3 regions of the Chlorogloeopsis sp. ULAP02 genome follow, and region 1 is predicted to be linked to each of the others. Evidence: predicted binding sites of a transcription regulator. Region 1 holds the regulator's gene; each other region holds the start of a gene.

Region 1 (11,142 bases):
CCAAGTAAGGCAGCAAACCAATTACTCCTGCTCCTACTGTTGCTAAAGCAAAAGGCCAAAAAGGAGTCTTTTGCATTCTGCCATCAACAAACAGAAGGGCGCTATAAATAAATAGCCAGATGCCAATCAGAGAAAATAGTGACAGGATAACGGGATTTACCTCTGTCCAATTCAGGGTGAAGATATTTTTTAGTAGCGTAACTGTGGCTTCTAGATCAAAAGGTGGAGCTAACCACAAAACATAAGCAATAAATCCAGCCCACAGCGACCAAAGTGTTATTCTTCTAGTCATAATTATGAGTTTATACAGTTGTTCTAACTGGGTAACAGCTCTGAACTCGCTTCTGGTAAAGATGGACGTATACATAGATACATCAACGGGCCGAAAAGTGGAATCAGTGCCACCAACCAAAATATTTGAGGATTTTTCAACCCACGACGCACCATATCATCTCCCAGTAATGCAGGAAATAATGCGCAAAGTAGACAAAAATCTAAGCTCATCACATGAATGAAGCGGCTGGTTTGCCACTGCTGTACAAAATTATTCCAATCTCCTTGCCCTAATCCATAGCCAACTAAAATAGCCGCGCCTATAGTCAAAACCACACCAATCCAGCGAGAATCTAGTAGCTTTAGAAAAGTATTCTTTTGCCCAGAAAACTGTGTATTTGGTTCTCGTAGAGCTAAGTAGGGCAGCAGAGCAAAGGCTCCGACGACGAAAGATAGAGCAGCAAAAGGCCAAGCAGGGATTTTTTGCCCTCTACCATCTATAAATATGACTTCACTATAAATTACAGGCCAAACGCCCATAATGTTGAATAGTGAAATAACAAGCGGATTAATACCTTGCCATTGCCCCGTAGAAAGATTTTTAATCAACTCGAATGTGTCAGGTTGATTGGGAGGAGAAAATACAAAGGCATAGGTGATCAATCCTAGCCAGATTAACCAAAATACAGTTTTTTGTTGCATGAAGATTTATTTTACTGAAGCTGGCAAAATAAATAATTCATACTAAAGTTATAATTTTTAACGCATTACAATTGATGATTTCAACACTTTAAAAAAGTGAAGCATCTCATGCTGTGAAAATAGGGATACAAGATTATTGACTCAAGGCTTCCGATAGGTAATCAGCAGCTGCGGCTACGACTGCGATCGCTCCTTCATAATCTAAACGTGTTGGCCCCAAAACGCCTACACTACCTACAGGCACTGAACCACGACGATAGGTAGAAGAAATTAAGCTACAAGTACGTATGGGTTCGAGAGGATTTTCTGAACCGATCCGAACTGTCACTCGTGATTTACCAACTTCCTCTACCTCTGGCTCGTCAACTATTAATTGCCACAATTGTTCTTGTTCTTCTTCCAAGAGTTGGATAATTGCTTGCACTTGTTGGAGGTGCGAAAATTCTGGCTGCCGCAGCACTTCTGAGACACCGCGAACCATTATTTGTGTAGTGTTTGGTGTCAAACTCCGACGACTAAATTCTGCTAGTGACTCTTTTAAGTATTCGCCGTAGTGCTGAAATTCTCGATCCAACTGACTCCAGTCTAGGTTAGCTATTTCTAGGAGACTACGCCCCCGCAAATGATTATTTAGAAAGTTGGAAACAATTTGCAACTCCCGATCTATTACCTCTAGATCGAGTTGTCTTTCTTGTCGTTTTGGTGGCAAATCCATTAATGCCGAATGTGTCTCGTAACTATCCGTTACTACAATCAACATTACCTTTCCCGATTCAATCTGCACCAATTGTAGATGTCGTAGTTGAGCACTCACATTCTGCGGCATGGTAATCAAGCTAATGCAACCACTCAAGGTTGCTAAGATTTGAGCTGCTCCTTGCAATAGAGCTTCCAAACTCCAATCTTCCCACTTGAGGCGGTGTTGCAGTGCATCTTCTACCTGCCGTGCTAAAGTGTCAGAAGGTGTTATCAGCTTATCAACGTAAATGCGATAACCAGAGTCGGAAGGTACTCTGCCCGCAGAAGTGTGGGGCTGATAAAGTAGTCCAACTTTTTCTAACACACCCATCACGTTGCGAATCGTTGCTGAACTAACACCCAAGTTATATTCCTCAACTAAAGCTTTGGAACCAACAGGTTCTGCCGTGGCGATATAATGACGTACTGTTGCCCAGAGTATGTGTTGTTGTCGATTTGTTAGCTGGACTTGCATGGCGAGTAATTATCGAAGCTAAATTTAAATCAATTTTTGAAAAATGAAAAGTTTATCAGATGATTGCAATAACCATTAATAATTAGTTAAGCAAGATATCAAATTTAGAAGGTATCTTGGAATACGTAAAAACAAAGTGACTGTTTTACCTCTAGCAAAAAGTGTTCTCCAAATTAAGAAGTTACAGTATTTGCAATTTACGTATTATTTGTATGAGAGTGCCAAGTAGGCAGGTTTTAGTGATTAGTTTGGCGGATTCTCGCAAAAGTAGATTCAACAGCGGATGGACAAAGTATTTATAAATCAAGTGCTGCTAAGTATTTCCGCTTAGAATCTTGAATTAATATTGTCTTAAGTCCAGAATAGCAAAATCAAGCTGCTTTCGTCATTCCCGATTAATACTGAGGAATGGAAGGATCGACTAAGTTTGAATAAGCATCAATACCACCAGCAATATTTTTAACATTTGTAAATCCTTGATCAATAAGCCACTGACACATCTGAGCAGAACGAATGCCGTGATGACAGAGTACAAAGGTTTCAGCGTGAGGATCGAAGCGGGTTTGGATTTGATCTGCCCAGTCAGCAAATTGACTAAGAGGTAGGTTGACAAAGCCCTCAAGAGAAGCGATCGCTACTTCTTGTGGTTCGCGCACGTCTACCAACTGAAGGCTCGGCTCACCTGCTGATAAGCGTTGAGCAAGTTCTTCTACACTAATCTGGGTAATGAATTGACCAAAAGATTTACCTGTCATGAAGCTTTTGTAAACAATCTGAGAGATTTCCTAGATATTATTTATGTTCGCAGAAAATCTTCACGTTGACATGAGCATATACATTCAGTGCCATTAGCATAATGTAGAAGGCAGAGGGCAGAAGGTCATGTGATTAAATCACACAAGGAGGGCGTGAAAATTTGACTTTTCCTACACCTCTACACCCCCACACCCATTTTCAAGCTAGATGGCAGAAGGTGAGCCAGTGCGCCCTTGCGGGTTAAGCGCGTTGAAGCACCTGGCGTCACCTGGCGTCAAGTGGCGAACCCGAAGGGTAAAAGCCCTTTCTTGCTGAGATTTCAGACTTTGGCATTTTACATTTAATTATGCCCACCTACTTAATATTTGCTTTATTTTCTAAGGTGAACAAAGTTTTCGGATGAAAACCGCTTTTGGTGTAGAAGAAGGCGGTTTAATATTTTTGGGTGTAAGCACTACCCCAGGTAGTTTATGTGAAAAAAATTATGAAGCAAGGTTTATTATTTCGTTTGTTAGCAGCTAGTTTAACTATGCTGCTATCAATTGGTATTACTGGTTGCACTAACTCCTTCGGTAACAATCCTCTTGGAGGCGGAACTGCCACGCAGCCCAAAGCCACAATTTTTGTGTCTAAACAAGCGCCAGTAATGCTATCGATGCTGGTAAATCCAGATAAATTACAGTCTGTAGAACGTAATGGAGAAATTTCCAAGCTTAAAAGCAGCTTACTCGCTAATACTGGTATTGATTACAAACAAGATATTCAACCTTGGTTGGGGAACGAAATTACTTTGGCTGTTAACACCCCAGACATTGATCGCGATCCAGAAAACGGACTCCAGCCAGGGTACTTGATGGCGCTAGCAACTAATAAACCAGAAAAAAGTCGCGAGTTTGTGGATTTGTTATTTTCCAAACGGGCAATAGCTGGGACAAATTTAACAGTGGAACAATATGAAGGCGTAAAACTGATTGCTGATAAATCTCAGCCAGATCAGGTGCTGGCTGGGGCTGCGGTAGGAGATCGCTTTGTCTTGTTTGCTAACGATCCAAAAGTGCTGCGAGAGGCGATTAATAATGTTCAGGCTGCTGAGTTGAATTTGACAAACTCTAACCAATATCAGCAAGCAATCAAACAACTTCCCAAAGGTTCACTAGCAGTAGCTTTCTTGAATCTTCCTCTGGTAGCACAATGGCAAGGGTTAAAACTGCCAGAAACAGTAACCTATGATAGCGAACTAATTTCTCTGGTTTTACCTAATAATAAGGAATTAGTTGCAGAAACTACTTTTTTGGGACAAGGAGAAACTTCACCCCCATTACAGCCATTATCTAAAGCTAGTGGCGCATTACAGTATATTCCGGCTTCAGCAGGGTTAGCAATCGCCGGAGAGAATTTGAGTAGTTTGGATAATAGCAACTTAGCTCAACTCTGGCAACAAGTGGCAACTGCCATCTCTGGATCAGGAAAAGAAAGTTTATCTCGATTGGTACAACCATTAAGCGATGCACAAAAACGCTGGAATATCAACTTAAAAGAAGATATTTTTAGCTGGGTACAAGGAGAATACGCGATCGCATTGCTACCTCGCCCAGAGCAAACAAAACCCGACTGGATTTTTGTGGCAGAAAAAACTGAGGCTGCACCCCCAGGAATTTCCCATTTGGATGCGATCGCTTCCTCAAATGGGCTATCACTGAATACTTTTGACTTAGACAAGCAAAAAATTTCGGCATGGACACAACTCAAAGCTGCGAAAGTTGCCGATACTCAAGAAAAAAGCAAATACACCGTTGAGACAAAAGTATACGGAATACACACCACTCAGGGTAATTACGAAATTTTCGCTTCTAACCTAGAGACAATGGATGAAGTCCTCAATGCCAAAAACAATTCCTTAATTAAAAATCGGACTTTCCAAAATAGTATCGCTGCTATTCCCCAACCAAATCAAGGCTACGTCTATCTTGACTGGACAAAAAGCCAACAGATACTAGAAAGTCAACTACCAATTCTCAAACTCTTGAAAATAGTAGCAAAACCTTTTTTCCAAAACTTGCGATCGCTCACGGTAAGTAGTTACGGCGACAATACGGAATTGTTCAAAGGCGGTGTGTTTTTACAGTTTGATCGGTTGTGAGGTTAAAAGCAACAGATGAGGAGAAAATAGTCCATTTTTCTCCTCTGCACTCTTGCTAACTTAAAGAAACTGCAATTGTGGCACATTTCAATGTGTCACAGAATCTAAAAACTTAGCAAATCTACCTGTTATTCTCTGTATATAAAGCTACATTAATTCTATTTATAAAAAGTTACTATGACCAAACGTTGCCCCCGACTGCTTTTCGGTAGGGGCTTGATTTTAGCTGTATTTTCAATTGTTGTGCCTATACCTGCAATAGCAAACCCAGCTAATTTTGGTACGTTAACGTTGTTACCAGGTTTTGAGCAAACAAAAGGGACAATGACAGGCTATACAGGCGGTTCTTATTCTCTATCAGCTATTAGTAACCGCGATCGCCATAAAAATGCTTGTATTGGTTTTGCCGCTCCTACTCCAGATCACATCTTGGTTTTGAAAAAAAGCTTTTCTCATCTAAAAATACAAGTTAATAGTGGCGGCTACGATACCACTATACTTGTCCAGGGGCCAGATAAAAAAACAATTCGTTGCGGTGATGACACTGGCAAAAGTAAGGATGCCAGCATAGAAGATACTGACTGGAAAGCAGGAACCTATCATATTTGGGTAGCAACCTTTAATCCTGGAGTCAAGCGAGACTATACGCTTTCTGTACAGGAGAGATAGTGGTTAGTGGTGAGCCAGCACTGCGGGAGGGTTTCCCTCCGCAGGTGACTGGCGAACCCGGAGGGTTAGTAGTACAGGAGGCAGCGCGCCCGTGCGGGTTTAGAAGATAAGTTATCGGTTTGAACCGAAAGTTAATCAACAAAACCCGTTCCTACTAACTACTATCTATAACAATAGTTAGACGTTGCACCGATAACGTTAAGATAGAGTGTAGCTTGTTTGGCACAACGAGGGTACAAGAAGCGTGCTGTCTACACTTATTGCTGACTTTCGCATTATATTTGAACGTGATCCAGCTGCTCGTAACTGGCTAGAAGTATTATTTTGCTACCCCGGTTTGCAAGCTCTGCTGTTTCATCGCCTGTCTCACTGGCTCTACAGTATTGGCATTCCCTTCATCCCTCGCCTGATTTCCCATATCGCTAGGTTTTTGACGGGAATTGAAATTCACCCTGGCGCTACGATTGGTAAGAGTGTCTTTATCGACCACGGAATGGGAGTAGTGATTGGTGAAACAGCGATCGTCGGAGATTATGCCCTAATTTATCAAGGTGTCACTCTCGGTGGTACTGGTAAAGAAAGCGGAAAGCGGCACCCTACTTTAGGTGAAAACGTTGTAGTGGGTGCAGGAGCAAAAGTGCTGGGTAATATTCAAATTGGCAACAATGTCCGCATCGGCGCTGGCTCTGTCGTTCTGAGGGATGTACCTTCTAATTGCACTGTAGTAGGTATACCCGGTCGTATTATTTATCGTTCTGGAGTGCGGGTTGCCCCCCTAGAACACAATAACTTACCAGATTCAGAAGCGGAAGTAATTCGCGCTTTAGTTGATCGCCTGGAATTGCTAGAACAACAAGTACAAACCTTACAAGAACGCCAGCCGACAACCACCACTCCTGTTTTAGTAGGTATATTGAATTGCAACGAAGGTGACACACAAAAAAATGCTCCTGCTTGCAATATTAGAGATAAGGCAATTCAACAGTTTCTAGATGGGGCTGGGATTTAAGAAAGACGCGGCGACAATTAGACGTGGTGACGCAAAGAGAACAATTCCCCGTGTCCTCTTCATTCCCCGCGTCAATTTACACGAATTAAGTAACTCATCAAGGATTAATAGCTTCAATCGACCATCCTTGCTGCTCATCGTAACAGTATAGGCAGCGATTTTGCGGCTCACCACGCAATTCTAAATGGTCTACTTGTATTGGAGCAAGCAACAACAAGCAAAAATTTGATAGTGGCTGCATAGGATCTGGTGGAGGTGGTGCAAAGGCAGCTTGATCCTCTATTCTTGGTTTACCAGGATCAGGCCAAGTAAATTGTAAACGTGCCGCATCACTTAGTTTTTGCCAGGTTATATTGCGAGCTACTTGCAGCGTTGATTGAGAATTATCGCTTCCTACAAGAGTTAAGCAGCCAGTAATGCGGAATTGCTCGCGTGTGTTGGGAAAGTACCAGCAAACTTCAGCCCAAGGTTGCTGGTGGATTTGCTCGGCTTTTTCGCTGCGGGCATCGGTGATAAATTTGAGCTTGTTGGTATCTTCTAGAAAGCCGCGAAACACCACAGTACGATTAGCTGGGCAACCATTTGCCCTTACCGTTGCTAGCTGCAAATAGCGGGCATAAACAAGGCTGCGATTTTGATGGAGAGCGCGGGCGATCGCACTTCGCCAAGGAGCCATAGACATTGTTTAAAGCCCTAAAAACTCACGCATATATTCATTAACTAATTCAGGTTTTTCCTGCTGTACCCAATGACTACAATTAGGAATATACCTAATTTGTAAGTCTCTCACATAGGCTTCTGTACCGTAACTGAGTTCTTTTCCTAGCGCGGTATCATTCTCTCCCCAAATCATTAACGTTGGTACTTCTAGAATGCCCCAATTCGGATTGAGTATTTTCTGTTGAAAAACATTACGGTAATAGTTCAACATTGCTGTTAAAGCACCACGTTTGGCTGCTGCATCTTTGTAAGCGTCGATATCCGCTTGGGTAAAAGTACTTTTGTTCACTGCCATACCTTTAAAAGCAGTTTCAATCGCTTGATAGTCTGCCGATTGTATCACTAGTTCCGGTAGCCAAGGCAGTTGAAATAAAAACATATAAAAGCTTTTGAGCAACTGCTGGGGAGTGCGTAAACCTTCGCTAAATTTGGCAGGGTGAGGGATATTGAGAACAATTAATTTCTCTATCATTTCTGGATGAGCATAAGCAAAACACCAAGCGATCGCTCCTCCCCAATCATGTCCAACCAAAACACACTTTTCGTATCCTAACCCCTTAATTAATCCCTCAACATCTTTAATAAATTCATCCATTACATAAGCAGATTGCTGTTTTGGCTTATCGCTATCGTTGTAGCCACGCAAATCAACAGCAACGACCTTAAAATATTTAGCAAATTCAGGAAGTTGATGCCGCCACGAATACCAAAATTCAGGAAAACCATGCAACATCAGCATTAATGGCCCTTCTCCCTGAGTGACGTAATGCAGTTTCACTCCATTGGTGATGATATAATCGTGCTTCCAAGTCACTTGTACAGACATAATTTATCTACCCTACTAGATAAATAATCATGAACTCTTAGTACTTCATAATAATTGAACTTGAAGATTTAAGGCATACAAAAGTTTAGTTTTATTGTCTAATACACAATATATTCTTTATAAAAATTTCTAAAATTTCTCCTTTTTTTAGATTTAATCACGCAATTATCCCTGAGAAAGATGAAATTTGTCGGTGATTATTGCTAAAGGTATACATAATAACAAAATAAGAATAATATGGCACAACAACTAATACATCAACCCTCAGCTTGGATAGAGCGACTCGCTAAATTTGGTTATATATCTAAAGGTGTAGTTTACGGTATTATTGGAATACTGGCGTTACAGGCGGCAACGGGAAGTGGCGGTAAAACTACCGATCCTCAAGGCGCTCTTCGAGAAATTGTCAATCAACCATTTGGTCAATTTTTACTGTTATTAATAGCTATTGGTTTAATTGGATATGTGATTTGGCGCTTTGTAGAGGCAATAAAAGATCCAGATAATAAAGGCACGGATGCCAAAGGTTTGGCACAGCGAGCTGGTTATGCCATCAATGGTTTTATATATGCTGGTATAGCCTTAACGGCAATAAAACTTGCTCTTGGCACTGGAGGGAATGAAAATAGTAACTCTACTCAAGATTGGACAGCACGTGTACTTTCTCAACCTTTTGGTCAATGGTTAATTGGAATTGTAGGAGCATTTATAATTGGTCTAGGGTTTTATCAGTTTTATAAAGCTTTTAGTAATAAAATTCGTAAAGAACTTAACATATCAGAATTAAGTAAAAAAGAACGAAATTGGGTAATGTTTATTTGCAAATTTGGTGCAGCAGCAAGAGGAGTTGTATTCTGCATTATTGGTTGGTTTTTGATTTAAGCTGCAACTAAATCAGATGCCAGTGAAGCTGGAGGTTTAGATCAGGCATTACAGACGCTAGCCCAACAACCTTATGGCCCTTGGCTTTTAGGTATTGTAGCTTTAGGCTTGATTGCTTATGGCGTTTATATGGTAGTTCAGGCGCGCTACCGTCAGTTTGCCACCAGTTAAGTAGGTGTACGTAACTAAAAGTAAAATGCTTATCGCCAGAAACTAGACAGGATAAGCTTTTTTCCTTCTGCCTCTCCGAAGCTTTGAGCGGAGGTTTGCTCCGATCAAACTTCTCTCTGCCGTCTGCCTCCTGCCTTTTACTTAAAAGTTTTCTGCTATTTACACATGACACTTATCGAAACACGGGGCGTTTGGCTCACAACCACCGACAGTAAGGTTCTCCGTTCACAGCAGCGTATTGCTGAAGCGATGGATTTTCTTGCTGAAACTGGATTTAATGTTGTCTTCCCCGTTGTTTGGGGTAGGGGAGCGACACTTTACCCTAGTCAAGTCATGCGGCAGACATTTGGCATTGAAATTGAGCCTTTATCTGCCGGGCGCGATCCTCTAGCAGAAATTGTTGCCCAAGCACATCGAGTTAATCTCAAAGTCATACCCTGGTTTGAATATGGATTTGCCAGTTCCTACAAGATGAATGGCGGGGAGTTATTAGCGAAAAAACCGGAATGGGCAGCCCGTGACTGTCATAGCAAGCTGTTGGAGAAAAATGGCTTTGAGTGGTTAAATTCTCTCAACCCTGAAGTGCAAAATTTCATGTTGAATTTAATCTTGGAAGTTGTGCAAAACTACGATGTTGACGGCATCCAAGGAGACGATCGCTTACCTGCACTACCTTGTGAAGGAGGTTATGATCGCACAACAATGGAACGCTACCGCCAGCAGTTTGGTAAAAATCCCCCCCAAAATTCCAAAGATCCTCAATGGCTACAGTGGCGTGCTAATATTCTCACGGAATTTCTAGCTCGCGTCTATCAATCAGTTAAAGCCGTCAATCCCAATTTATTAATATCCATGACCCCTAATCTACCAGATTGGGGATACCAAGAATATTTACAAGATTCCCGAACATGGATGGGAAGAGGTTTAGTAGATATGTTCCATCCCCAAATTTATCGCCGTGATTTCCTCAGCTACAAAAATGAACTTAATAAGATATTAAACGAGCAGTTATTCGCTAGGATACGACCAAAGTTAGCACCAGGAATTCTGATGAAAATAGGTTCTTACTGCATGAATCCAGAACACTTGTTGCAAGTAGTTAACTACAATCGTGCTTGTGGAATTCCAGGGGAAGTTTTCTTCTTTTATGAAGGGCTACGAGAAAATAACAATGCCTTAGCAAATTTGTTGCGACAAGGCCCTTATGCTCAATCAGCTACCTTTCCATCCCTGGCAGATTTGAATCAAGCTAGTACAACTCAAATAGCTTCTGATTCAATTTTACAACGTGGGCTGAGGATTTTCAGAAATATTTTTTAGAGGAAAATAAGCGTGGATTATCAATTGCAAGTGGAACGGGTAATCAAGACTCTCAAACAAGATTTACCCACACTTTTTGAAAAAGATATTTCCTACAATATTTATACAAAAGATATATATTTTCGAGATCCAGTCAATACATTTAAAGGGAAAATTAATTATCGCATTATCTTTTGGACTTTGCGATTTCACGCTCGCTTATTTTTTACGAAAATTTACTTTGATTTACATGATGTGTGTCAGTCAGATGAAGATATAATTTTGGCAAAATGGACGGTACGTGGCGTGTTACGCCTTCCCTGGAAAGCACGTATTTTTTTCAATGGATATTCCACATATAAACTTAACAAAGATGGTTTGATATATGAGCATATCGACACTTGGGATAGGGAACCAGGAAAGATTTTGCAACAGTTTTTTCGTAAAGGAGAAGATATGAAAAATGAAGCAGATAGTCATAC
Region 2 (11,142 bases), on a different contig from region 1:
AGACTTAGATGTCGAAGAGGCGCAGCGGGGAATTATCTACATTGACGAAATTGATAAAATTGCCCGTAAGAGCGAAAATCCCTCCATTACGCGAGATGTATCTGGTGAAGGCGTGCAACAAGCACTGCTAAAAATGTTAGAGGGAACAATTGCTAATGTGCCACCTCAAGGCGGACGTAAGCACCCCTATCAAGACTGTATTCAAATTGATACCAGTAATATCTTGTTCATTTGCGGTGGTGCTTTTGTTGGCTTAGAGAAAGTAGTAGAGCAGAGAACGGGTAAAAAGTCAATCGGTTTTGTGCAACCAGGAGAAGGACAGACAAAGGAAAAGCGGGCAGCAGACACTCTCCGCTATCTTGAACCAGACGACCTGGTTAAGTTTGGCATGATTCCAGAATTCATCGGTAGAGTACCAATGGTGGCGGTGGTAGATCCACTAGATGAAGAAGCGCTGATGGCAATATTAACCCAGCCGCGCAGTGCCTTAGTTAAGCAGTATCAAAAACTGTTGAAGATGGATAATGTCCAGTTAGAGTTTAAACAAGAAGCTTTGCGAGCGATCGCTCAAGAAGCCTATCGCCGGAAAACTGGAGCAAGAGCGCTGCGTGGTATTGTCGAAGAACTGATGCTGGATGTGATGTACGAGTTACCATCTCGTAAAGATGTGACTCGCTGTACAGTGACGAAGGAAATGGTGGAAAAACGTTCCACTGCCGAATTGATTATGCATCCGTCCACGATGCCTAAACCAGAATCAGCGTAAAAGGATAAAGGATGTAGACGCCCTACGGGCGGCTTCCCGTAGGGTAGGATAAAAGATAAAATTTTTCATAACTTCATCCTTCACACTTTACACTTCAGTATTGAGATGCCATACATTAATGTTCATGGCGTTGAACACTACTATGAATGGATACGAAAATCATCTGTCTTAGAAAAGCCAGTGATGGTTTTCATTCACGGTTGGGCTGGTTCGGCTCGCTACTGGCGAAGTACTGCCGCAGCTTTATCAGAACAATTCGATTGTTTGCTTTACGATCTGCGGGGATTTGGGCGTTCTCGTGGTAAACCTACTGCTGTAGCTCAAGCAAGTGAAGCAGTGATTGAATCGCATTCACCGCAGCAAGAATCAGAAGCAGCAAGAGAGTTAACCTACGAATTAGAGGAATACGCGCACGATTTGGCAGCGTTGTTAGACGAGTTAAAGATTCAACGTGTGTATATCCATGCTCATTCGATGGGTGCTTCTGTTGGTACTTTATTTCTTAACCGCTATAGCGATCGCGTGGAAAAAGCAATCTTAGCCTGTAGCGGTATTTTTGAGTACGATGAAAAAGCGTTTGCAGCCTTTTACAAATTTGGTGGCTACGTCGTTAAATTTCGCCCTAAATGGTTAGAAAAGATACCATTAGTAGACCGAATGTTTATGGCGCGATTTTTGCATAGCCCCATACCTGCCCAGGAGCGCCGCGCTTTTTTGCAAGATTTTTTAATTGCGGATTATGATGCTGCTTTAGGTACAATTTTTACTTCTGTTAGTAAAGCAGCAGCGGAGTTGATGCCCCAGGAATTTGCTCGGATTGCGCAACCAACATTAATAATATCAGGGGAGTACGACAAAATTATTCCCGCCGAAATGGGACGTCAAGCAGCAGCATTAAACGACAAAGTTGAGTTTGTGGTGATTCCCAATACGGCTCATTTCCCAATGTTGGAAGATGCTTCTACTTATTTGCAGCGAGTAAGAGAGTTTTTACAAATTAACACACCACAAACGTAAGTAGGTGAAAAATAGAAGCTTTTTCTGGCTTTCCACGAATTTTATGCTGGCTCCGCAAGGTGGACGCTGGTACGATAAACCATGTCAACAAAACCACGCTCATCGCAACAACGCTCATATAATTCTTGCAAACCAGAAATAAGTTGTTCGTAAGCTAAACCTTGACGGGGAACGTAAGAAGCACTGATCGCACGTCCGATCAGTCCAGTTAAATCTAACTGTTGTTTATAGACAAAGGTATATTCATGAATATTAACAAAATGTTTAGTTGCAAATAGTGGTTCTACTGTCTGCATCCGCGACTCTGCTGGGTGGTTATTCGATGCTGCACGTATCAAGCGACTATATTCGACAGTCAAAACATCTTCCTTGTCGCGGTTATTCCACACCACTGCTAATCGTCCCGATCGCTTGAGAATGCGGCGGAACTCAGATAAACTTGGCTGGGGATTGAACCAGTGGAAAGCTTGAAAACAAGTTACTAAATCCACAGAAGCATCGCTGAGATTGGTAACTTCTGCTGTTCCATCCCGAAATTCGACTAAAGGATGAGGTTCAGCCGCTTCTCTCATGGCTGCATTTGGTTCAATAGCAATTACTCTCACGCCGCGATCGCCTAACAACCGAGCAGAAATACCTGTCCCCGCACCAATATCTGCGGCTACTAGTTGGGAGGAAGATGCCAATCCTTCCAAGATTTTATCAATGGCTGCGGCTGGGTAGCTTGGGCGGTATTTGACGTAATCCTCGACTCTATCGGAAAAGCGATTTAGGGGGTTGAGTGTGTGCAGAGGTGTGGATTCGGAGTGATTTTGGCTCATCAGTTGTAGGTTAAAAAATTGAACCACAGAGGCGCAGAGAACATAGAGACAGAAAGTTGGGAGGGGTGCGATCGCGCTATTTTTTAACACTCTACAACTTTTTTTTGTAGGATTTGTAGGATGGGCGATCACTTTTAAAACTAAGTATCTAGTTATGAAATCAAAAAAATAGATTCAGACTATTTTACAGATGAGTGAAATAAATAATTCTCAAAATATTTCTCAAGTTTAAATAATTTGCTCTTGGTACAGCTTAAAAACTTCCCCTCCCCTCCTTCGTGCCCTTTGCGTCTACCCTACACCGCCCTGACGGGCGTCTATGGCGGTTCAATAAAAAAACAGCCACCTCCCCCAAGGAAGCAGCTGTTTTTACATCAAGACGGGCAAGATGCCCGTCCCACAAGATAAACCTTAGTAATCGAAGTCACCGCCGCCCATGCCAGCGCCAGCACCAGCAGGAGCATTGTCCTTAGGCTCAGGCTTGTCAACAACGATACACTCAGTTGTCAACACCATCCCCGCGATGGAAGCTGCGTTTTGCAGAGCAGAACGAGTCACCTTCGCAGGATCGACGATACCAGCAGTAAACAAGTCAACAAACTCGTTCTTAGCAGCATCGTAGCCAACGTTGAACTCTTTTTCTTTCACGCGTTCAGCGATCACAGCGCCATTCTGACCGGCGTTTTCAGCAATACGCTTCAGGGGAGCAGCCAGAGCACGAGCTACGATCAACGCACCAGTCAATTCTTCACCCTTAAGGTTGCTGTTTGCCCACTCTTCGAGTTGGGGAGAGAGGTGAGCCAGAGTTGTACCACCACCAGGAACGATACCTTCTTCTACCGCAGCTTTGGTAGCGTTGATGGCGTCTTCTAGGCGCAACTTCTTATCTTTCATTTCAGTTTCGGTAGCAGCGCCAACCTTGACGACAGCTACACCACCAGCTAACTTAGCCAGACGCTCTTGCAATTTCTCTTTGTCGTAGGAAGATTCTGTTTCTTCCATTTGACGGCGAATTTGCTCGACACGAGCTTTTACAGCTTGCTCGTTACCTTCAGCAACAATGGTGGTGTTGTCTTTGGTGATAGTGATGCGGCGAGCTTTACCCAGAGAATCTAGCTTGGCGTTTTCTAACTTCAGTCCAGCATCTTCGGTGATGACTTGACCGCCAGTGAGGATGGCGATATCTTCGAGCATTGCTTTGCGGCGATCGCCAAAACCAGGAGCTTTCACAGCAGCAACGTTGAGAACGCCACGCAAACGGTTGACTACCAAGGTTGCCAAAGCTTCTTTCTCAATATCTTCGGCGATAATTACCAAAGGACGACCAGCGCGAGCTACTTGCTCTAGAACTGGTACGAGGTCTTGTACTAGGGCAATTTTCTTATCGGTTAGCAGTATGAAAGGCTCATCGAAGATTGCTTCCATCCGCTCTGCATCGGTGGCGAAGTAAGGAGAGATGTAGCCTTTGTCAAAGCGCATCCCTTCAGTAATTTCCAATTCGGTGGTCATAGACTTCCCTTCTTCCAGGGAAATTACACCTTCTTTACCTACCTTATCCATTGCTTCGGCAATCATCTGACCGACTTCTTCGTCGTTACCAGCCGAGATGGCACCTACTTGAGCAATAGCTTTGGAATCTTCAACAGGACGAGCGTGTTCTTTAATTCTTTCTACCAAGAAGTTAGTAGCTTTATCAATACCGCGCTTGAGCAGAATCGCGTTTGCACCAGCTGCAACGTTACGCAAGCCTTCTTTGACTACTGCGTGTGCCAAAACAGTAGCAGTGGTGGTACCATCACCAGCAGCGTCATTGGTCTTGGAAGCAGCCTGGCGAATCAAAGAAACGCCAGTGTTTTCAACGTGGTCTTCTAATTCAATTTCTTTAGCAATGGTTACACCATCGTTAACAATTTGTGGTGCACCAAACTTCTTTTCTAGTACTACGTTACGACCTTTGGGGCCGAGGGTAACAGCTACTGCCTCAGCCAGGATATCCATGCCTCTTTCTAAGGCGCGACGAGCGTTTTCGTTGTAAATAATGCGCTTTGCCATAATTCTCTAGTTCAATTCTTTATGTTTAGTTGTCACTTGCCATTTATTCAGCAGTCATTGTTAATGACCAATGACTAATGACTACGAAACGATCGCCAAAATGTCTTTTTCTGAAAGTAGTACATATTCGTCGGTACCCAGTTTGATATCGGTACCGGCATATTTGGAGTAAAGAACTTTGTCTCCTACTTTTACATCCATTGGCTGACGGCCGCCATCATCTTTGACTTTGCCATCACCAACTGCAACTACTTCGCCTACTTGAGGCTTCTCTTTTGCAGTATCGGGTAAATACAATCCACCTGCGGTTTTTTCTTCAGAGGCGCTCACTTTCACAAAAACGCGATCGCCTAAAGGTTTAACGGTAGAAACGCTTAGAGATACAGCTGCCATACGAATTTCGTGCTTGGTTAGCACTCTCAACTCCTGAGTGCTAATTTAGCGAAGGATGATGCGCAATAGCAACAATTTGGAGTGTACGGGTTCCCGAACTTGATCAGGTACAGAATTATTTTGAGTAAAAATACTCTAATTATTGAGTCTTTCAGGTTTTTTTGATTAAGTTACGAATATTTATATATGGTCAAATTTATTTGCAAAGCATGGAAATTGTTATAGAACAGAAATTAGAGACTGTGGGATAGGTAAAAAATAAAGTGATCCAACTTAGTCTAGAAATAAGAAAAACCACTCAACAGCCCCAAACAAAAGCCTTAAGTAATTGTATAGAAACTTCGGGACTTGAGAAAAATTCAGAGAAATATTTTTATCTGTACTGTTCAGAATATGCCTAAATATAGTGCAAAAGAAGCTAGTCTGGAAACAAGGGAAAACTTGAACAAGCGGCTAAAAACAGCTGTAGCTAGATTTTTCCCAACAGAGTCATCCCAGTTGCATACTTCAAAGCAAAGCCGACAGCTTGCGAGTTTGTTGCTCTGGGCCGATAATAGTTGTTTACCCGGATAGAGTCTGGGATCGCTAAACAACTGTGAAAGTTATTGAGCGGGTTATACAAAAACACTTAATAGGAAATAAGGTGGTTGAAGAGTATGCTTTTCTAGTTCATTCCTTGTCAGAAAATGCTTCGGTTTTTCGCAATCAACTGATATCAGCTTAATAGCCGAAGGATATGGTAAGACAGCAAGCTAGGGAAAGTGCGGGTTAATTGTTAACAGGGAGCATATTTAGCCAAAAAGAATTTGATAATCTGAAAGATTATTATTCAATTGAAGTTTTTTGCCCGCTCCTTTCAAAGCGATATATAATAACGCATTATAAATACTAATGCTCTACGTATCCTCACTGGACTTTTGCCATTGATATAGTAGTTTCTCAAAAGCAATTATTATTTTGAGATATTTACGAACCAAAGGCAAGTTAAGTAGGAAAAAGCACAAAATCACAACAAACCACCAAAAAGGATTGCTATTCAAGACCTTGATGGATCTAAGCGCGACAAGTGCCACTGCTATGAAAGAACCCAGCATGAAAGATCACAAACGACTTCTACTCATTGATGATGACCCCAACCTGATTTTGCTGGTGAAGGATTACTTGGAATTTCGGGGATATGAAGTCATCACCGCAGAAAATGGTCGAGAAGCTCTGGAAATTTTAGAGCAGGATATTCCAGACATGATCATTTGTGACGTGATGATGCCGGAAATGGATGGTTATACTTTTGTAGAGCAAGTCCGGCAAAACGAACGCACCAGTTGGATTCCCGTTCTATTCCTTTCGGCTAAGGGACAAAGCGCAGACCGAGTTAAAGGTCTGAATAAAGGTGCTGATGTATACATGGTTAAACCCTTTGAGCCTGAGGAACTAGTAGCACAGGTAGAATCTTCTCTAAAGCAAACCATTCGTTGGAAAGAACATCAGGCAAAAGGAGGGGAGAATGGCTCCCGTATCCAAGTTCCCTTCGATGTACAATTAACCCCCACAGAACTAAAAGTGGTGCAGTTTGTTGCTAGGGGTTTAGCAAACCGCGAAATTGCTGAAGAGCTAAATGTCAGTCAGCGTACAGTTGAAAGCCATGTGTCCAATATGTTGGGCAAAACCAATCTACACAACCGCACTGAACTAGCGCGGTGGGCGATTGAAAATCAAATGGCATAAATAAAGCATTAAGTGATGAGAATTGAGTTATGAGTAAGTTTTGAAATTACAAACACATAACTCAAAACTCATACCTCAAGTGTTTATTGTTTTTACTAGTGAATGGATATTAAAATTCCTGAATTTAGTTGAGTTGATTGTATAGTTTAAGATTTACAATCTTGCGAAGTTAGACTTTGGTAGCGCCGCCTTTAAGCAGCTATATCTTTGTATATACTTGTAAGATTACTGCTCCTGATGCGATTTCCTGCCAATACCAGAGAAAAATTAAGTAGGGTGCGTTATGACTTTAGTCGAACGCACCAAATCCTTGGAAATGGTACGTTACACTTTGCGATCACACACCCTACATGTTGTTCAAAAATCAAATAGTAATCCTAATATCAGTCTATTTTTATAGGAATCTCGATGGTAAATTCAGTTCCGTGTACTGGTTCGGACTTAACTGAAATTTAGCCCTTATGCTTATCAACAATTTGACTGCTAATTGCTAATCCTATGCCTGTGCCTTTATCTACTGGCTTAGTCGTAAAAAATGGATCGAAGATTTTACTTTTGGTTTTCTAACTCAATTCCTGGCCCCTTGTCTTTAATTCTAACTCTAATATATTTTTCATCAATTGTTTCTGTCTGAATCAAAATTTGTTTATTTTCTTATTCCTCCTGCTCTAAGAGAGCATCAATTGCATTGCGGGTTTTATTTAAATCTCTAGCTTAAACCGAAAGGATATTTGCTAAACTCACCCCGACAAAAAATTGTGGTTCAAATACACGAAATTTGCTGTAAACTACAATGTGCATTATTAATTTTAAAAATTTTCATGTTTGAATAGTATATTAATTTTTAAATAAATAGAAGTATAAATATTAATTATTTTACATAAATAGAAGTATAAATATTAATTACAAAATATTTAGTAAATAGGTAAATGTTTGACACAAGTTGGGGCGATCGCTTCCACAGGCAGAACTTCTATTGCTGCTCCTAAGTCTACTGCGGCTTTAGGCATACCATAAACAACGCAAGTCTTTTCGTCTTGGGCAATGGTATGCCAACCAGCTTGCCGCAATAAGCTTAAACCGCGAGCACCAGTGGCTTCTACTCCATCCATTCTGGGTATGAGTACATCCATCAAAATTAAATCAGGGGTGTCTGCTGCACCTTTACCAACAGCTTCTACACCATCGTAGGCAACCCACGCCAACTTGTAATTTGGCTCTTTTTTGACTATCCGACGCATTATCTCCACTGCCATGAGCGTATCTTTGACGATGGCAATCCTCATGCCTTAAGCCTCTCCAATCAAGTCAATCACTGCTTGCACAAGCCTATATTATGAAAGTGGCTCTTGGTTAGATAGTAGTCTGCACCTACTTCTAATCCTTGCAGTCGGTCTTCTTCTCAGTCTTTGTATGAAACAATAATTACAGGAGTATGCTTTAAATTGGCATGGGTTTTAATCTGGCTTGTAAGTTCAAAGCCACTCGAGCGGGGCATATCAATATCAGTCACCACCAGTCATACTCTCCACTGCGTACCGTGTTCCAAGCGTCGATACCATTGACGGCAACTTCGCTTCCAGAACCTTTGCAGACTTATTCGGAAACCATCATTCTGGAGGCGCAGCCTCAAAACCTTCGTTACCAGTTCAACCTAGTAACAAAGATGTTTGAAAAGTTAGCAGTTGAGTAAAAAAAAGCTCTTAGGCGTTGTATGCAAAAAAATGTAGCAGAAGCAGATTCACTCAAGCGAGTGTTTGGATTGCCAACTTTGGTGATTTACGGAGTGGGTGATATTTTGGGTGCGGGAATTTATGCGGTAGTCGGAAAAATTGCCGGACTTGCCGGCACTTTGGTTTGGGCTTCGTTCTTAACCGCTATGATTGTAGCGGCATTCACGGCTTTAAGTTACGCCGAACTGGGCAGCCGATTTCCACAAAGCGGTGGAGTAGCATGCTTTGTCCACAGGGCATTTCGCACCGACTGGCTCTCTATATTAGTCGGCTGGTTAATGTTTTGTACATGCTTGGTTTCGATGGCGACGCTCTCGAAAGCATTTGCTGGCTATTTCAACGCTTTTATACCAGCGATTCCAGCTTGGCTGATTATCCTGGCGCTTTTTTCGGTGTTGGCATTTGTCAATTTCAGAGGCATGAAGGAATCCTCGGCTCTGAATATTTTTTGCACATCTGTTGAGGTTGCCGGTCTTTTGATTGTAATTTTGGTTTCAACCTTGTTTTTGAGCGGTGCTGGTGCGGCTAATCCTGCTGCTGTCCCTAACGAGCAAGCCATAGGTTGGAGTGCAGTGCTCCAGGGAGCGGCACTGGCTTTCTATGCCTTTATTGGATTTGAAGATATTGTTAATGTTGCGGAGGAAGTTAAAAATCCCGAACGTAACGTGCCAAGAGCGATTTTACTTGCCTTGGCGATCGCGGGCGTAGTCTATATACTCGTCTCATGGCTTGCTATTCAAGTACTCAATCCCTCCGAGCTTGCTGCTTCAAGCGCTCCGTTACTCGATGTAGTTCGTCGAGCGCAGCCCAATTTTCCCCAGATCGTTTTTACAATTATTGCTCTATTTGCTGTACTCAATACGGCGCTGTTAAATTTTGTCACGGCATCGCGGCTGTTGTTTGGGATGTCGCGTGAAGGACTTCTAAGCGCTTGGTTAGGGAAACTACATCGACACAGAGCCACGCCTTATCGAACGCTGCTGGTCATTTTACCAATTGCCATTTTTCTGGCGCTTTCTGGAACGCTGCAATTTTTAGCAGGAACTACCGCCACCTTGATTCTGGCAATGTTTTGTCTTGTCAACCTCTCGCTGCTACTCATAAAACGCCGAGAACCTGAAACTAACGGGTTTCGGGTTCCCTATATAGTTCCGGTGATCGCGTTACTTTTCAATCTGGTTCTGTTTGCTTTTGCTTCTGGTGCAAGTCACATTTTGGCGCTGGTGTTTGTAGGAATTGGAATGCTTCTAATTCTGATCCAAAAGGCTTTCAGAAGAACACACTTACCACGCACTTATTAACCCGGCAATAAGTGAATGCCTAGCTCTCCTTGCACGTAGTTGTGGTTTTGACATTCATATTGTTAGGAGCAAAATGTGAGTAAAAATGCATAAACTCAAAACACAGATCCCCAACTTTTCTAAAAAGTCGGGGATCTTACAGGGCGTATTTTATAAACTCGGTTTATAACTATCCTTAAAACTCTGCATTTTCTGGCGTGCGTGGGAAGGGGATCACATCACGGATATTTCCCATTCCTGTCATAAATTGCACAAGTCTTTCAAATCCCAATCCAAAGCCAGCATGAGGAACTGTACCGTAACGGCGTAAATCAAGATACCACCACAAATCTTCTGGCTTCATTCCTTGGGCTTGTATCCGCTTTTCCAACACGTCTAGCCGTTCTTCCCGCTGCGATCCCCCGATAATTTCACCTATTTTCGATGCGAGGATATCCATCGCGGCAACAGTTTTTTCATCGTCATTTAAGCGCATATAAAAGGCTTTAATTTGGGTTGGATAGTCGGTAACAATGACTGGCTTTTTAAACATTTGTTCGCAAAGATAGCGTTCATGTTCTGATTGCAAATCTAAGCCCCAACTCACCGGATATTCAAACTTAACATCAGCTTTTTCTAAAAGTTTTATTGCTTCTGTATAAGTGATACGTTCAAATTGATTGTTTATAATATTATCTGCCGTTGCCAGCACTGTATTATCTATGCGTTGGTTAAAAAATTCCATGTCTTCTGGGCATTTCTCTATTACATATTTGAATATATGTTTGAGGAATTCTTCAGCTAAATCCATATCACCGTGGAGATCACAAAAAGCCATTTCTGGTTCGATCATCCAGAATTCTGCTAAGTGGCGAGAGGTATTGGAGTTTTCTGCACGGAAAGTAGGGCCAAATGTATAGACATTGGTAAATGCCATCGCCATGATTTCGGCTTCTAATTGACCGCTAACTGTTAAATAGGTTGGTCTACCAAAAAAGTCTTTACTATAGTCTACTGTTTGCTTCTCTGTGCGAGGAATGTCTTTCAAGTCTAAACTAGTGACACTGAAAAGTTCTCCCGCACCTTCGCAGTCACTTGCTGTAATGATGGGAGTATGCACCCACAAAAAACCACGTTCTTGGAAAAATTGGTGAATAGCAGTCGCACAAGCATTGCGGACACGGAAAACTGCCCCAAAAGAATTGGTGCGCGATCGCAAATGTCCAATAGTACGCAGAAACTCAAAAGAATGACGTTTTTTCTGCAAAGGATAAGTTTCGGGATCAGCTTCTCCGTAGACTTCTAGGCTATTTGCTTTCAACTCAATCCGTTGCCCTTTTGCCGGGGAAGCTACC
Region 3 (11,142 bases), on a different contig from region 1:
TGACACGCCAATCGGGGTAAAATTCTTGGTATACATCAAGATCCATCACTTTCTGAAGCGAATCAAACACCGGAGCCCATGCCCGAAGCGATAGACGAATGACGGCATCAAGTTGACTCGGATCGTATGGTTCAATTCGCATTTTTTGACCAAGAAAACTGTGTGACCAAAAGTAATGGAGCATAAACTTAGAAAAATTAATACTCCATGATGAAGGGAGAGAGTTAGTAGTAAGCCGGGTTCTGTTCTCTTTTATCAAGAGGGTGGTTATCTATCTGGGACGCTTGTTACCAAACGCCTCTAGCGGCTCTATTGATGCGGAACTGGTAAAAGACCAACCGTAGTTCCTAAAGGCCTTGCACCCAACCGGGGTTTACCGAGCCAGCGCCTCTCGACGCTGCTGGTGCGCTCTTACCGCACCTTTGCACCCTTACCTTTTTCAGTTATCAGGTATCAGTTCTCAGTTATCAGGTATTTCCTGTTCACTGTTTACTGATAACTGTTCACTGATTTTGGCGGTATCTTTCTGTGGCACTATCCTCGCGATCGCTCGCACTGGGCGTTACCCAGCAAGTCTGGTCTTTCGGGAGCCCGGACTTTCCTCAAATCAGCCATAATTGAACTGATCTGCAACCACCTGCGCCAACTCTCTCCTAATATACAGTTTAGTCTTGGATGGTATTGCCAATTCAAGTCGCAATTACCGCCTTTTATTCCAAGGAAGGGCATACCACCAAGGTAGTTTTTTGATTGTGAAGGGACAGTTGACAATGCACATAGGAGGTTTATCTTCACCTGGAGATATACCTACGCGCAGTTCAGATATCCTTAATACTAGTTGTAAAGAAAATTCTAAGGTTTTTTTACCGTCCATAAATTGTTTGAATAAAACCTTTTGTGCTTTGACAGGGCTTTTTCCTAGCGCGCTAACATTAATCAAAGGGATGTTAACTTTGTAAGTTCCTGTGGCAGCATCACGTTGGAAGACATCTTCTGCTGCTACTGCCACTGAAAATGTTTTGGCTGGGGCAATTAGACTAGGACTTTGGGGAACAGCTAAATCGCGAGTTAAGTCTGGGGATTTGCGAATAACTCGTCGTGATTGCTTACTATAATCAACTACTAAAGAGCAATTGTCCCAGTCAACGTATATGGCTAAATCTTGGGATTTATTCTCAATGCTTACAGACAATTCCTTCAACTCATCCATGTCATATGAAGGACTGAGTTTAAAAGAAATCCCAATATCGTCTTGGAGATTTTTTTCTTTTAATTGTTCATCGACGGCTGCTTTATTAAAGATATATTTAATTTTATCGTCGATAGAATCAATCATCCTATTAAAAGTATAAGTGACGCCAATAATATACAGCGTCAAAAATATCAAATTACTACCATCATCCCTTGCCATCATTTACATAAGCTCCCTATAGTTATTTTATTTAATTTTTAATCATCAATACTTGAAGTATTTCCCAGCCATCCTCTTTGCCAGAAAAAGAATAGTAAAACACCAGCGATTACTGCCATCAGTGCTAAACAAAGTGGATAACCCCAATACCAATTTAATTCCGGCATATTATATGGTGATTTTTCTGTATTAAAATTCATTCCATAAATACCAGCGATAAAAGTTAGAGGAATAAAAATAGAAGAAATTACTGTTAGGAATTTCATAATTTCATTCATTCTGTTACTCACCGCTGAAAGATATACATCCATCAAACCAGATGCAAGTTCCCGGTAGGTTTCGACCATATCCATTACTTGAACTGCATGGTCGTAACAATCGCGCAAATAAATTCGTACCTCATCACTAATTAATTCATTACCATCTTGAATCAAAGAATGAATTGCATTTCGTTGAGGCCAAATAGCGCGACGCAATTGCAGTAATTCTCGCCGAACTTTATATATTTTTAGGAGAGTTCTACGGGTTGGTCGAACTATTACTTCTTCTTCTAAATCTTCGATATGTTCGCCATAATCTTCAAGAACCGGGAAAAAACCATCAATAATTGCATCTAAGAGAGTATAAGCTAAATAATCGCTTCCTTGTTTGCGGATTATACCCTTATTTTTGAAAATGCGCGATCGCACTGGCTCAAAGCAATCTCGTTCTGGCTCTTCTTGAACTGTAAGTAAATAATGTTTTCCCAACACTAAACTTACTTGCTCACTATAAAAGCCATTACTTTTTTTCTTAGGCATTACCATCCGCGCAATAATGACTAATTGGTCTTCATAATCCTCTACTTTGGGACGTTCTGGCACATTGACTATATCTTCTAGCACCAAAGGATGTAAATCAAAAACTGTTCTCAGTCTTTGCAAGATATCTTCGCTGCCTAAACCCGATACATCTACCCAAGATACTGACTCCGTATCTAAATAAGCAGCGCACTCTTCTGGAGTTGCAACTTGCTTGTGGATAGCGTTGATTTGATCGTAGTCAATTAACTCTATTACCGATGGCGATGCATCTGCATCAATGATAATGGTTCCTGGTAAAGTACCAGGTTCATGATAGAAGTCTTCCGTATCCGAATCGGGCTTAGTGACTTTTGCAGAAAAGCGGCGAATTCTGTTGAACATACATTTTTAGGGAACAGGGAACAGGGGACAGGAAAACAATGGTGTAATTAATTCTGTCTGAGTACTTACCTAAAATTTGTAAGCGAGGGATGTCAACTAAGTTCGATATTTATAAATAACTCTGTTTTACTGTAAATAGCAAAATATTATAAAAAAACAGTTTGTCTGATTTTAAGACAAACTGCTGCACGCAAATATTTTTATACACAAACTAGATGGTCATGTGATAAATCACACAACAAGGGAATGAAAATCTCTTTCCCTATTCCCTGTTCCTTTTTTACAAGCTAGGGCTACATCATACCCATGCCGCCCATGCCACCCATGCCACCCATGCCACCCATGCCGCCCATGTCGGGAGCGCCACCTGCGGGTTTTTTCTCAGGCTTTTCAGCCACGATCGCTTCTGTGGTTAATACCATAGAGGCAATGGAAGCAGCGTTTTGTAAGGCTGAACGTACAACTTTAGCGGGATCGATAATACCCGCAGCAATTAAGTCTTGGAATTCCCCAGTCGCGGCATTGTAACCGACGTTAAATTCTGTAGAACGCACTTTTTCAACGATCACAGAACCTTCAGCACCAGCGTTATCTGCGATTTGGCGCAACGGAGCATCTAGCGATCGCTTAATAATCTCAGCACCAATTTGCTCTTCGTCGTTGAGGCTATTTTTAATTTCGTCGATTTTTGTAGACAGATGAATTAACATCGTACCGCCACCAGGCACGATTCCTTCTTCTACAGCGGCTTTGGTAGCGTTGAGGGCATCCTCAATTCGGAGTTTGCGGTCTTTAAGTTCAGTTTCTGTGGCTGCACCTACTTTAATCACGGCTACACCACCAGCTAACTTGGCAATCCGTTCTTGCAGTTTTTCTTTATCGTACTCTGAATCGGTTTCTTGTAGTTGCTTGCGAATTTGGCCAATGCGCTTCTGCACATCTTGTGTCTGTGCAGCTTCAGAGACGATGACAGTAGTTTCTTTGTCAATCGAAATTTTCCGGGCAGTTCCCAGCATTTCCAAAGAAACTGTATCCAGGCTTAAACCAATTTCTTCAGAAATTAGCTGTCCACCGGTGAGGATGGCAATGTCTTCTAACATCGCTTTGCGGCGTTCGCCAAATCCAGGTGCTTTAATTGCACAAACTGTCAGCACACCCCGCGCTTTATTTACCACCAAAGTTGCTAAAGCTTCGCCTTCTACATCTTCAGCGATAATTAGCAGCGCTTGACCCAAACGGGCTACTTTTTCCAAGACTGGTACTAAGTCCTGAATGCTGCTGATTTTCTTATCGGTAATTAAAATGCGGGCGTTTTCAAATTCCACCGTCATCCGCTCGTTGTCGGTGATGAAGTAGGGCGAAATGTAACCCCGATCAATTTGCATCCCCTCAACCACTTCTAATTCGGTTGTCAGAGACTTAGACTCTTCTACGGTAATCACACCGTCTTTAGTGACTTTTTCCATTGCTTCGGCAATCATAGCCCCGATTTCTTCATCGTTGCCAGCAGAAACCGTCGCTACTTGAGCGATCGCACTACCTTCAACAGGCTTGGCTACTGCTGCAATTTCCTGCACTAGCCTTTCAACGGTTTTTTCGATTCCGTGCCGTGTCGCGACTGGATTTGCCCCGGCAGCTACGTTCTTCAAACCTTCCCGAATTATCGCCTGTGCTAGCACTGTCGCCGTGGTTGTTCCATCGCCAGCTACTTCTTTGGTTTTAGAAGCAACTTCTTGGACAAGTTTAGCACCAGTATTTTCTAAGGGATCTTCTAGCTCAATTTCTTTGGCAACGGTGATACCATCATTAACAATTTGCGGTGTACCAAATTTTTTCTCTAAAAGGACGTTACGACCTTTTGGCCCTAAGGTAATCTTCACAGCATCAGCAAGGGCGTTAATGCCTCTTTCTAATGCCCGCCGCGAATCTTCGTCAAATGCAATAATCTTAGCCATATTTATCAACTTGCGAGCTCTTCCATTAGACAATTTAGCACTCACAGACAAAGAGTGCTAACAAGCAGAATGTTTCAGTTCCCCGATGGTGAGAACAAAATGGTTAGTATACACTTGATGCTGATGTTGGATACAGTCAGTGATGATGGAAGCGACAAATGAATATATACAGCTTCCTTAAGGCTCTTGGTATTGCTGACCCTAGCGGTTCCGGCTGGTTAGCAGTGGTATTTACATTTTTATTGGCTTGGGTTGTAACGTGGCGTTTAATTCCGGCGGTACGTAAATTTGCTTTGCGGGTTGGTTGGGCTGATCAACCAAATGCACGACGACTAAATCGAGAACCTTTGCCAAATGCAGGTGGTTTGGCTATTTATACGGGAGTAATAGCAGCATTGGTGCTAGCTAGCCTCTTAAGACCGATTGAACTCCAAAATGTATTGGCTCAGGTGCTGACAATTCTCTTAGGTGGTTCCATATTGGTGCTTGTAGGCTTTATCGACGATCAGTTCGGCTTACCTGCCACTGTCCGCCTATTGGTACAAATCCTGACAGCACTGCTGTTGGTCGCCAATGGCATCAGTATTCAAGTTACTTTCGGCACTCCCATAGACTTTTTACTCTCGATTTTACTGACAGTGCTTTGGGTGGTGGGAATCACTAATGCCATCAACTTAATGGACGGTATGGATGGCTTGGCAGGAGGAGTTAGCTTTATTACTGCCATGAGTTTATTAGCAGTGTCAGCACAATTTCCTAATTGGGCTGCTGCGACGTTAGTTTTAGCAGCTTTGGGAGGAGCGGCACTAGGTTTTTTGCGACACAACTTTCACCCATCACGGATCATTATGGGTGATGCTGGAGCATACTTTTTCGGCTATGTCCTAGCAGCAACAACTATTATCGGCGATTTGCAAGTAACTACGGTTTTCTCCTTAGTACCTCCAGTTTTGTTTTTGCTCTTACCAGTGCTGGACACTACGCAAGTGTTTGTACGGCGTCTCCTGGCGGGGAAAAATCCGATGAGTACCCCTGGTAAAGACCACTTGCACCATCGCTTGCTAGCTTGGGGTTTATCTCAACGCTACGCCGCGCTCACCCTTTGGTCAATTACTTTGGTGTGTAACTGGATGGCAATGAGAATTAGAGGCATGAGTTTATTAGTGATGCTTGCTACCACTGTAAGCATCATTATCCTTTTAGGCTTTACTGTTTGGCAAAAGGTGCGAGCAACTGAAAATGACACGAGGACAAAGTGACATGGGGAAGGAAGAGGACACGGGGAATTGTGAATTAGGTTCTCTCCCCTTGTCTCCTTGTCCTCATTTCTCTGGGCGTCACCGCGTCTGGTTGTCTTTGCGTCTTCCTTTCCCCACTTTGGTATTTATGCCATCACCATCCCGCCATCAACGTTAAAAACTTGTCCCGTGATGTAGCTTGCCGCGGGATCGGCAGCAAGAAAGCGTACCATGCCAGCAACATCTTCTGGCTGACCGTAACGAGCAAGGGGAATGTATTTAAGAATATCTTCAGCATTGAGGTTACTGGTCATATCGGTGGCGATAAAACCGGGAGCAACAGCGTTAACAGTAACATTCCGAGAAGCTAATTCTTTGGCGACAGTTTTGGTAAAGCCAATAACACCTGCTTTGGCTGCACTGTAGTTGGCTTGTCCGGGATTACCCATTTGTCCGGCGACGGAACTGATATTAATAATTCGCCCCGATCGCTGCTTGAGCATAATTTTACTCACAGCGCGAGTGCATAAGAAAACACCAGTCAGATTGAGATCGATGACCGCCTGCCAGTCTTCTGGCTTCATCCTCAAAAGCAGAGTGTCGCGAGTAATACCTGCATTGTTGACTAAAATATCAACGCGATTAAACTTTTCCATCACGCCATTTACCAAAGCGTCTACTTGATCGGCTTTGGAAACATCAGCTTGCAGGGCGATCGCACTACCACCAGATTTTGTAATTTCTGATACTAATTCTTCTGCTGCCTGACTAGAACTGGCATAGTTGACAACTACATTAGCTCCATAATTAGCCAATTCTTGTGCGATCGCTCGCCCAATCCCCCGCGAAGCTCCTGTCACAATTGCCACTTTACCTTGTAAGGTTTGTAAATTTTCTGGCAACATTCCCATAAAATTACTTCTCAGCATTGTAAGTCACAGCGCTAATCATCATAAAACCTTGGGGGTTACGTGGAAAACCAGCTTTGAGACAAGGCAGAAGGCAGAAATCGCTACGCGCAAGAGCGCGGGTAGGAAAGAGGGTTTGACTTGTTTGTTCTATTTATAGTGGGTAGAGCGCTGCCTGTGCGGCTGCTGTGAACAAACACGGATTTAGGAGAGGAAAAAGCGTTTCTTTTGTTAGTTAAGACATATAAAACAAACAATCACAACAAATTTCTAATTCCCTTCGCTTCTCTTAGACAAAACTTCTCAAAAGAAATATTAATAAATATTAAATTCAATCGAGCAAAGAACTTAGATTCCAGAATATTCTGACTACTGCTTTCTGAGTTCTTTTTTGGTGAAGAATTGTGAATTATGAGTCCAGTTAATAGCTGTTTAAATTGATTTTACTTCTATAAGTACTGAGATTTAAGGAAGACCCTTAAAAAGGGTGAAAACAAAATGATTTTAAACCTATTATTCTCTAGCAAGAACTACCATTAAAATCAAACTATAGCAAAATAGTGTGTGTTACATGTCTACTAAAAAGCAATTCAACAGCTTCGAGGAGATGCTGTCTGGTTCTGATGTACCCGTACTGGTAGATTTTTACGCTGAATGGTGCGGGCCTTGTCGAATGATGGCCACAATTTTAGAGCAAGTCAATGCTCAACTCCAAGGGCGGATAAGGGTTGTAAAAATTGACACTGAGAAATATCCCCAGTTAGCTAATGATTATCAAGTTTATGCTCTACCAACTTTGGTACTTTTCAAGCAGGGGAAACCAGTGGAACGAATTGAGGGGGTATTACAATCTTCAGATTTAATGCAACGTCTAGAATCTTTGATTTAACCCAAAAATTTAATTATTTTTAATATCGGGTCACAGGGTACAGAAAAATTGAACTCATCTGTTCCCTGTTTCCTACTTCTTATTTATTTTGTCTGCCTTCTTTAAAATTAAGCTGCTACGCAACATCAATCAGCACCAATCCGTCATCAGATCCAAAAGCAAGTCTGCTGAATTTCCGGATCAGGTTAAACCAGAGTGGGTGTTAACTTTTAGTGTTTAGTTTTTGAAATATATAGTAACAGCAATGAAGTGGTTATGATGCGTAGATTTTTAAGTGTTCTGTCCTTAGTAGCTTTAATTCAATACTTTCCAGTAAAAGCTGATGCCCAAGTGCAAACAGATTCCAAACAGCCATCAGAGCATCAAATTCAACAGTTAATTGCTGTCAACTGGATGACTAATTATTCAAATAACAATTTTCATCCAGAAAAAATTCTCAACCGAGCAGAATTAGCCTCAACGATGGTGAGAGTATTTCGACTGGATAAACGACAAGCAGCCAGCAAAGAAAATATTGTAGTTACAGATGTGCCTTCTTCTCACCCGGCATTTAATGATATTCAGCTAGTCTTGAAAACGGATATTATGAAAGGCTATCGAGGAAATTTATTTTTTCCCAATCAAAGGGTGACAAGAGCAGAAGCTTTAGCAATTTTTGCTCAAGCGTACGGGGTATTTCAATTTTCTGATGAAACTGTTCAGGAAATACTTACTCCATATCCCGATGCCGCATCTATTCCAACTTGGGCAAGAAAAGCGATCGCTACCGTCGCAACTGAAGGATTTCTGAATATAGATACCCAAGGCAATATTTCTCCTTTAAAACCTATGACACGTGGTGACATGGCTTATGTATTAAGTAAATATTTACACAGACAACAGCCACAATCCGAAACACCGGAAGCACCTCCTGCACCCAATAGTCTCATGGAAAAGTAGTGGTTAGTGAACCAATACGGTTCAGTTAAAGATTTCGAGTGAGATTTGGTGAGGTGTAGAGACGCGAAATTTCGCGTCTCTACATTGCTGTGTAAAAATCTCTTCCCTATCCCCTGTCCCCTATCTCCTGTCCCCTATCTTCAAAAATAGGAGTGGTTTAACATAATGAAATAATAACGATTATTTATTTTCACCTACTTCAAAATTGTTTTTCAGCCAAAGGAGCATGGGAAAATCAGAATATAAAATCTAGAGAGGAAAACGCTATAGTATGCATCTGAGCGAAATCACTCATCCCAACCAGTTGCATGGATTGTCGATCCGGCAGTTGCAACAAATTGCCCGCCAGATTCGGGATAAGCATCTACAAACAGTAGCAGCCACCGGAGGACACTTGGGGCCGGGATTGGGTGTTGTAGAGTTAACGCTAGGGCTTTACCAAACACTGGATTTAGACCGCGATAAAGTGATTTGGGATGTAGGACATCAGGCATATCCCCACAAACTTATTACAGGACGTTACAGCCGTTTCCATACGCTGCGGCAAAAGGATGGCATTGCTGGTTACCTTAAGCGTTGCGAAAATAAATTTGACCATTTCGGCGCAGGACACGCTTCAACCAGTATTTCCGCTGCCTTGGGCATGGCTTTAGCGCGAGATCAAAAAGGAGAAAAATTTAAAGTTGTAGCTATTATCGGTGATGGGGCATTGACTGGTGGTATGGCATTAGAAGCCATTAATCATGCCGGACATTTACCAAAAACTAACTTGTTAGTTGTCCTCAACGACAACGAGATGTCTATATCTCCCAATGTTGGAGCCATTCCCCGCTACTTAAACAAAATGCGTTTAAGTGGCCCGGTGCAGTTTCTTAAGGATAACTTTGAAGAACAATTTAAACAAATTCCTTTTGTGGGTGAGTCGCTTTCTCCCGAATTAGGACGCATCAAAGAAGGGATGAAGCGTTTAGCTGTTCCGAAAGTGGGGGCAGTTTTTGAAGAACTTGGCTTTACTTATATGGGGCCTGTAGATGGACATAATTTAGAAGAATTAATTGCTACCTTCCAACAGGCACACCAAATTCAAGGCCCAGTTTTAGTACACGTGGCAACAGTGAAGGGTAAAGGCTACGAAATTGCCGAAAAAGATCAAGTAGGCTATCATGCCCAATCTCCCTTTAATTTAACCACAGGAAAAGCTGTTCCCTCCAACAAACCCAAACCTCCTGCATACTCGAAAGTTTTTGCTCATACCTTAGTCAAACTCGCTGAACAAAATCCAAAAATTATCGGGATCACAGCAGCAATGGCTACAGGAACAGGCTTAGACAAACTGCAAGCCAAGTTACCAAATCAATATATTGATGTGGGGATTGCCGAACAACACGCTGTGACTCTCGCTGCCGGACTATCAACAGAAGGTATGCGTCCTGTTGTGGCGATCTACTCTACCTTCTTGCAACGCGCCTACGACCAAATTATTCACGATGTTTGTATCCAAAACTTACCTGTATTTTTCTGTATAGATCGAGCGGGAATTGTTGGTGCAGATGGCCCCACCCATCAGGGTATGTATGATATAGCTTACTTACGGTGCATTCCCAACATGATACTAATGGCACCAAAAGACGAAGCCGAGCTACAACGCATGATTGTCACGGGTATTGATTATACGAAAGGGCCGATCGCCATGCGCTTCCCCCGTGGTAATGGCTACGGTGTTCCTTTAATGGAAGAAGGCTGGGAACCTCTGGAAATTGGCAAAGGTGAAATTCTCCGCCACGGTGATGATGTGTTGATGGTCAGCTATGGCACAATGGTAAATCCAACTCTGCAAGCGGCAGAAGTTCTCAGCGAACATGGTATTCAAGCCACTGTAATTAATGCCCGTTTTGCCAAACCTCTAGATACTGAATTAATTTTCCCATTGGCTAAGAAAATCGGGCGTGTTGTCACCTTAGAAGAAGGCTGTGTTATGGGTGGTTTTGGTTCTGCGGTGGCAGAGGCGCTGTTAGATGCGGACATTATGGTTCCACTCAAGCGGATCGGTATACCAGACACTCTTGTGGAACACGCAGAACCTAATGAATCTAAAGCAGAATTAGGTTTAACTAGCCCACAAATAGCTCAGAGGGTATTGGAAGCTTTCTTTCAACAACAGTTATCTGTTGTAAGTTAAAACTCACAATTTAGTTACATTCAGTAGCGTGCGTTATGGACATTAGTCCTAACGCACCAAAAATCTGGGATGGTGCGTGAGATAAAACGCGAGAACTAGTAGAATTGCTAACGTTACTATCTAAAAAATTTAATTAAATTCTCTTCCATGAATTCCCTTACCAACCAAGTTTATCCGGTTATTTGGCATAACAACGCTGTTTCACTCATTGACCAAACCCGGATACCAAGTGAATATGCATTTGTAGAAATTAGCCGCAGTGAAGATATGGCAGTGGCAATTAAAACTATGATTGTTCGAGGTGCGCCGGCTATTGGTGTAGCAGCTGCCTATGGAATTTATCTGGGAGCAGTGGAAATTCACACAGACAACCGTGATGAGTTTTTAAACTACTTAGAGAAAGTAGCACAGATGCTACGTTCTACTCGCCCTACAGCAG

What was found. The regulator HrcA, encoded in region 1, represses chaperone genes, less so after heat shock. The targets are predictions, from matches to a motif close to TTAGCACTCNNGANTCNNGAGTGCTAA.
Positions count from the first base shown of each region.
Region 2: a site for HrcA is predicted at 5,067-5,093, ahead of groES (co-chaperone GroES). Genes of this name have one in related genera too.
Region 3: a site for HrcA is predicted at 4,585-4,611, ahead of groL (chaperonin GroEL). Genes of this name have one in related genera too.

Region 1 is NZ_JAYKTT020000080.1:66,324-77,465, reverse strand. Features, by position in the region: gene U2718_RS28800 (hypothetical protein) at 1-292, opposite strand, end outside; gene U2718_RS28795 (DUF2834 domain-containing protein) at 316-975, opposite strand; gene hrcA (heat-inducible transcriptional repressor HrcA) at 1,109-2,188, opposite strand; gene U2718_RS28785 (rhodanese-like domain-containing protein) at 2,584-2,943, opposite strand; gene U2718_RS28780 (DUF3352 domain-containing protein) at 3,429-5,084, shown strand; gene U2718_RS28775 (hypothetical protein) at 5,262-5,753, shown strand; gene cysE (serine O-acetyltransferase) at 5,998-6,762, shown strand; gene U2718_RS28765 (Npun_F5749 family FMN-dependent PPOX-type flavoprotein) at 6,860-7,444, opposite strand; gene U2718_RS28760 (alpha/beta hydrolase) at 7,448-8,308, opposite strand; partial or broken gene U2718_RS28755 (DUF1206 domain-containing protein) at 8,546-9,361, shown strand; gene U2718_RS28750 (glycoside hydrolase family 10 protein) at 9,527-10,681, shown strand; gene U2718_RS28745 (DUF2358 domain-containing protein) at 10,694-11,142, shown strand, end outside.
Region 2 is NZ_JAYKTT020000084.1:64,401-75,542, reverse strand. Features, by position in the region: gene clpX (ATP-dependent protease ATP-binding subunit ClpX) at 1-766, shown strand, start outside; gene U2718_RS31040 (alpha/beta hydrolase) at 872-1,783, shown strand; gene U2718_RS31035 (class I SAM-dependent methyltransferase) at 1,825-2,604, opposite strand; gene groL (chaperonin GroEL) at 3,016-4,656, opposite strand; gene groES (co-chaperone GroES) at 4,738-5,049, opposite strand; gene U2718_RS31020 (response regulator transcription factor) at 6,097-6,774, shown strand; gene U2718_RS31015 (chemotaxis protein CheB) at 7,689-8,060, opposite strand; gene U2718_RS31010 (hypothetical protein) at 8,177-8,272, opposite strand; gene U2718_RS31005 (APC family permease) at 8,489-9,808, shown strand; gene asnS (asparagine--tRNA ligase) at 9,984-11,142, opposite strand, start outside.
Region 3 is NZ_JAYKTT020000011.1:30,402-41,543, forward strand. Features, by position in the region: gene U2718_RS06655 (GNAT family N-acetyltransferase) at 1-142, opposite strand, end outside; RNA gene rnpB (RNase P RNA component class A) at 216-651, opposite strand; gene U2718_RS06665 (hypothetical protein) at 701-1,414, opposite strand; gene corA (magnesium/cobalt transporter CorA) at 1,450-2,595, opposite strand; gene groL (chaperonin GroEL) at 2,889-4,550, opposite strand; gene U2718_RS06680 (MraY family glycosyltransferase) at 4,709-5,809, shown strand; gene U2718_RS06685 (hypothetical protein) at 5,811-5,966, shown strand; gene fabG (3-oxoacyl-[acyl-carrier-protein] reductase) at 5,935-6,699, opposite strand; gene trxA (thioredoxin) at 7,268-7,585, shown strand; gene U2718_RS06700 (S-layer homology domain-containing protein) at 7,844-8,524, shown strand; gene dxs (1-deoxy-D-xylulose-5-phosphate synthase) at 8,796-10,703, shown strand; gene mtnA (S-methyl-5-thioribose-1-phosphate isomerase) at 10,851-11,142, shown strand, end outside.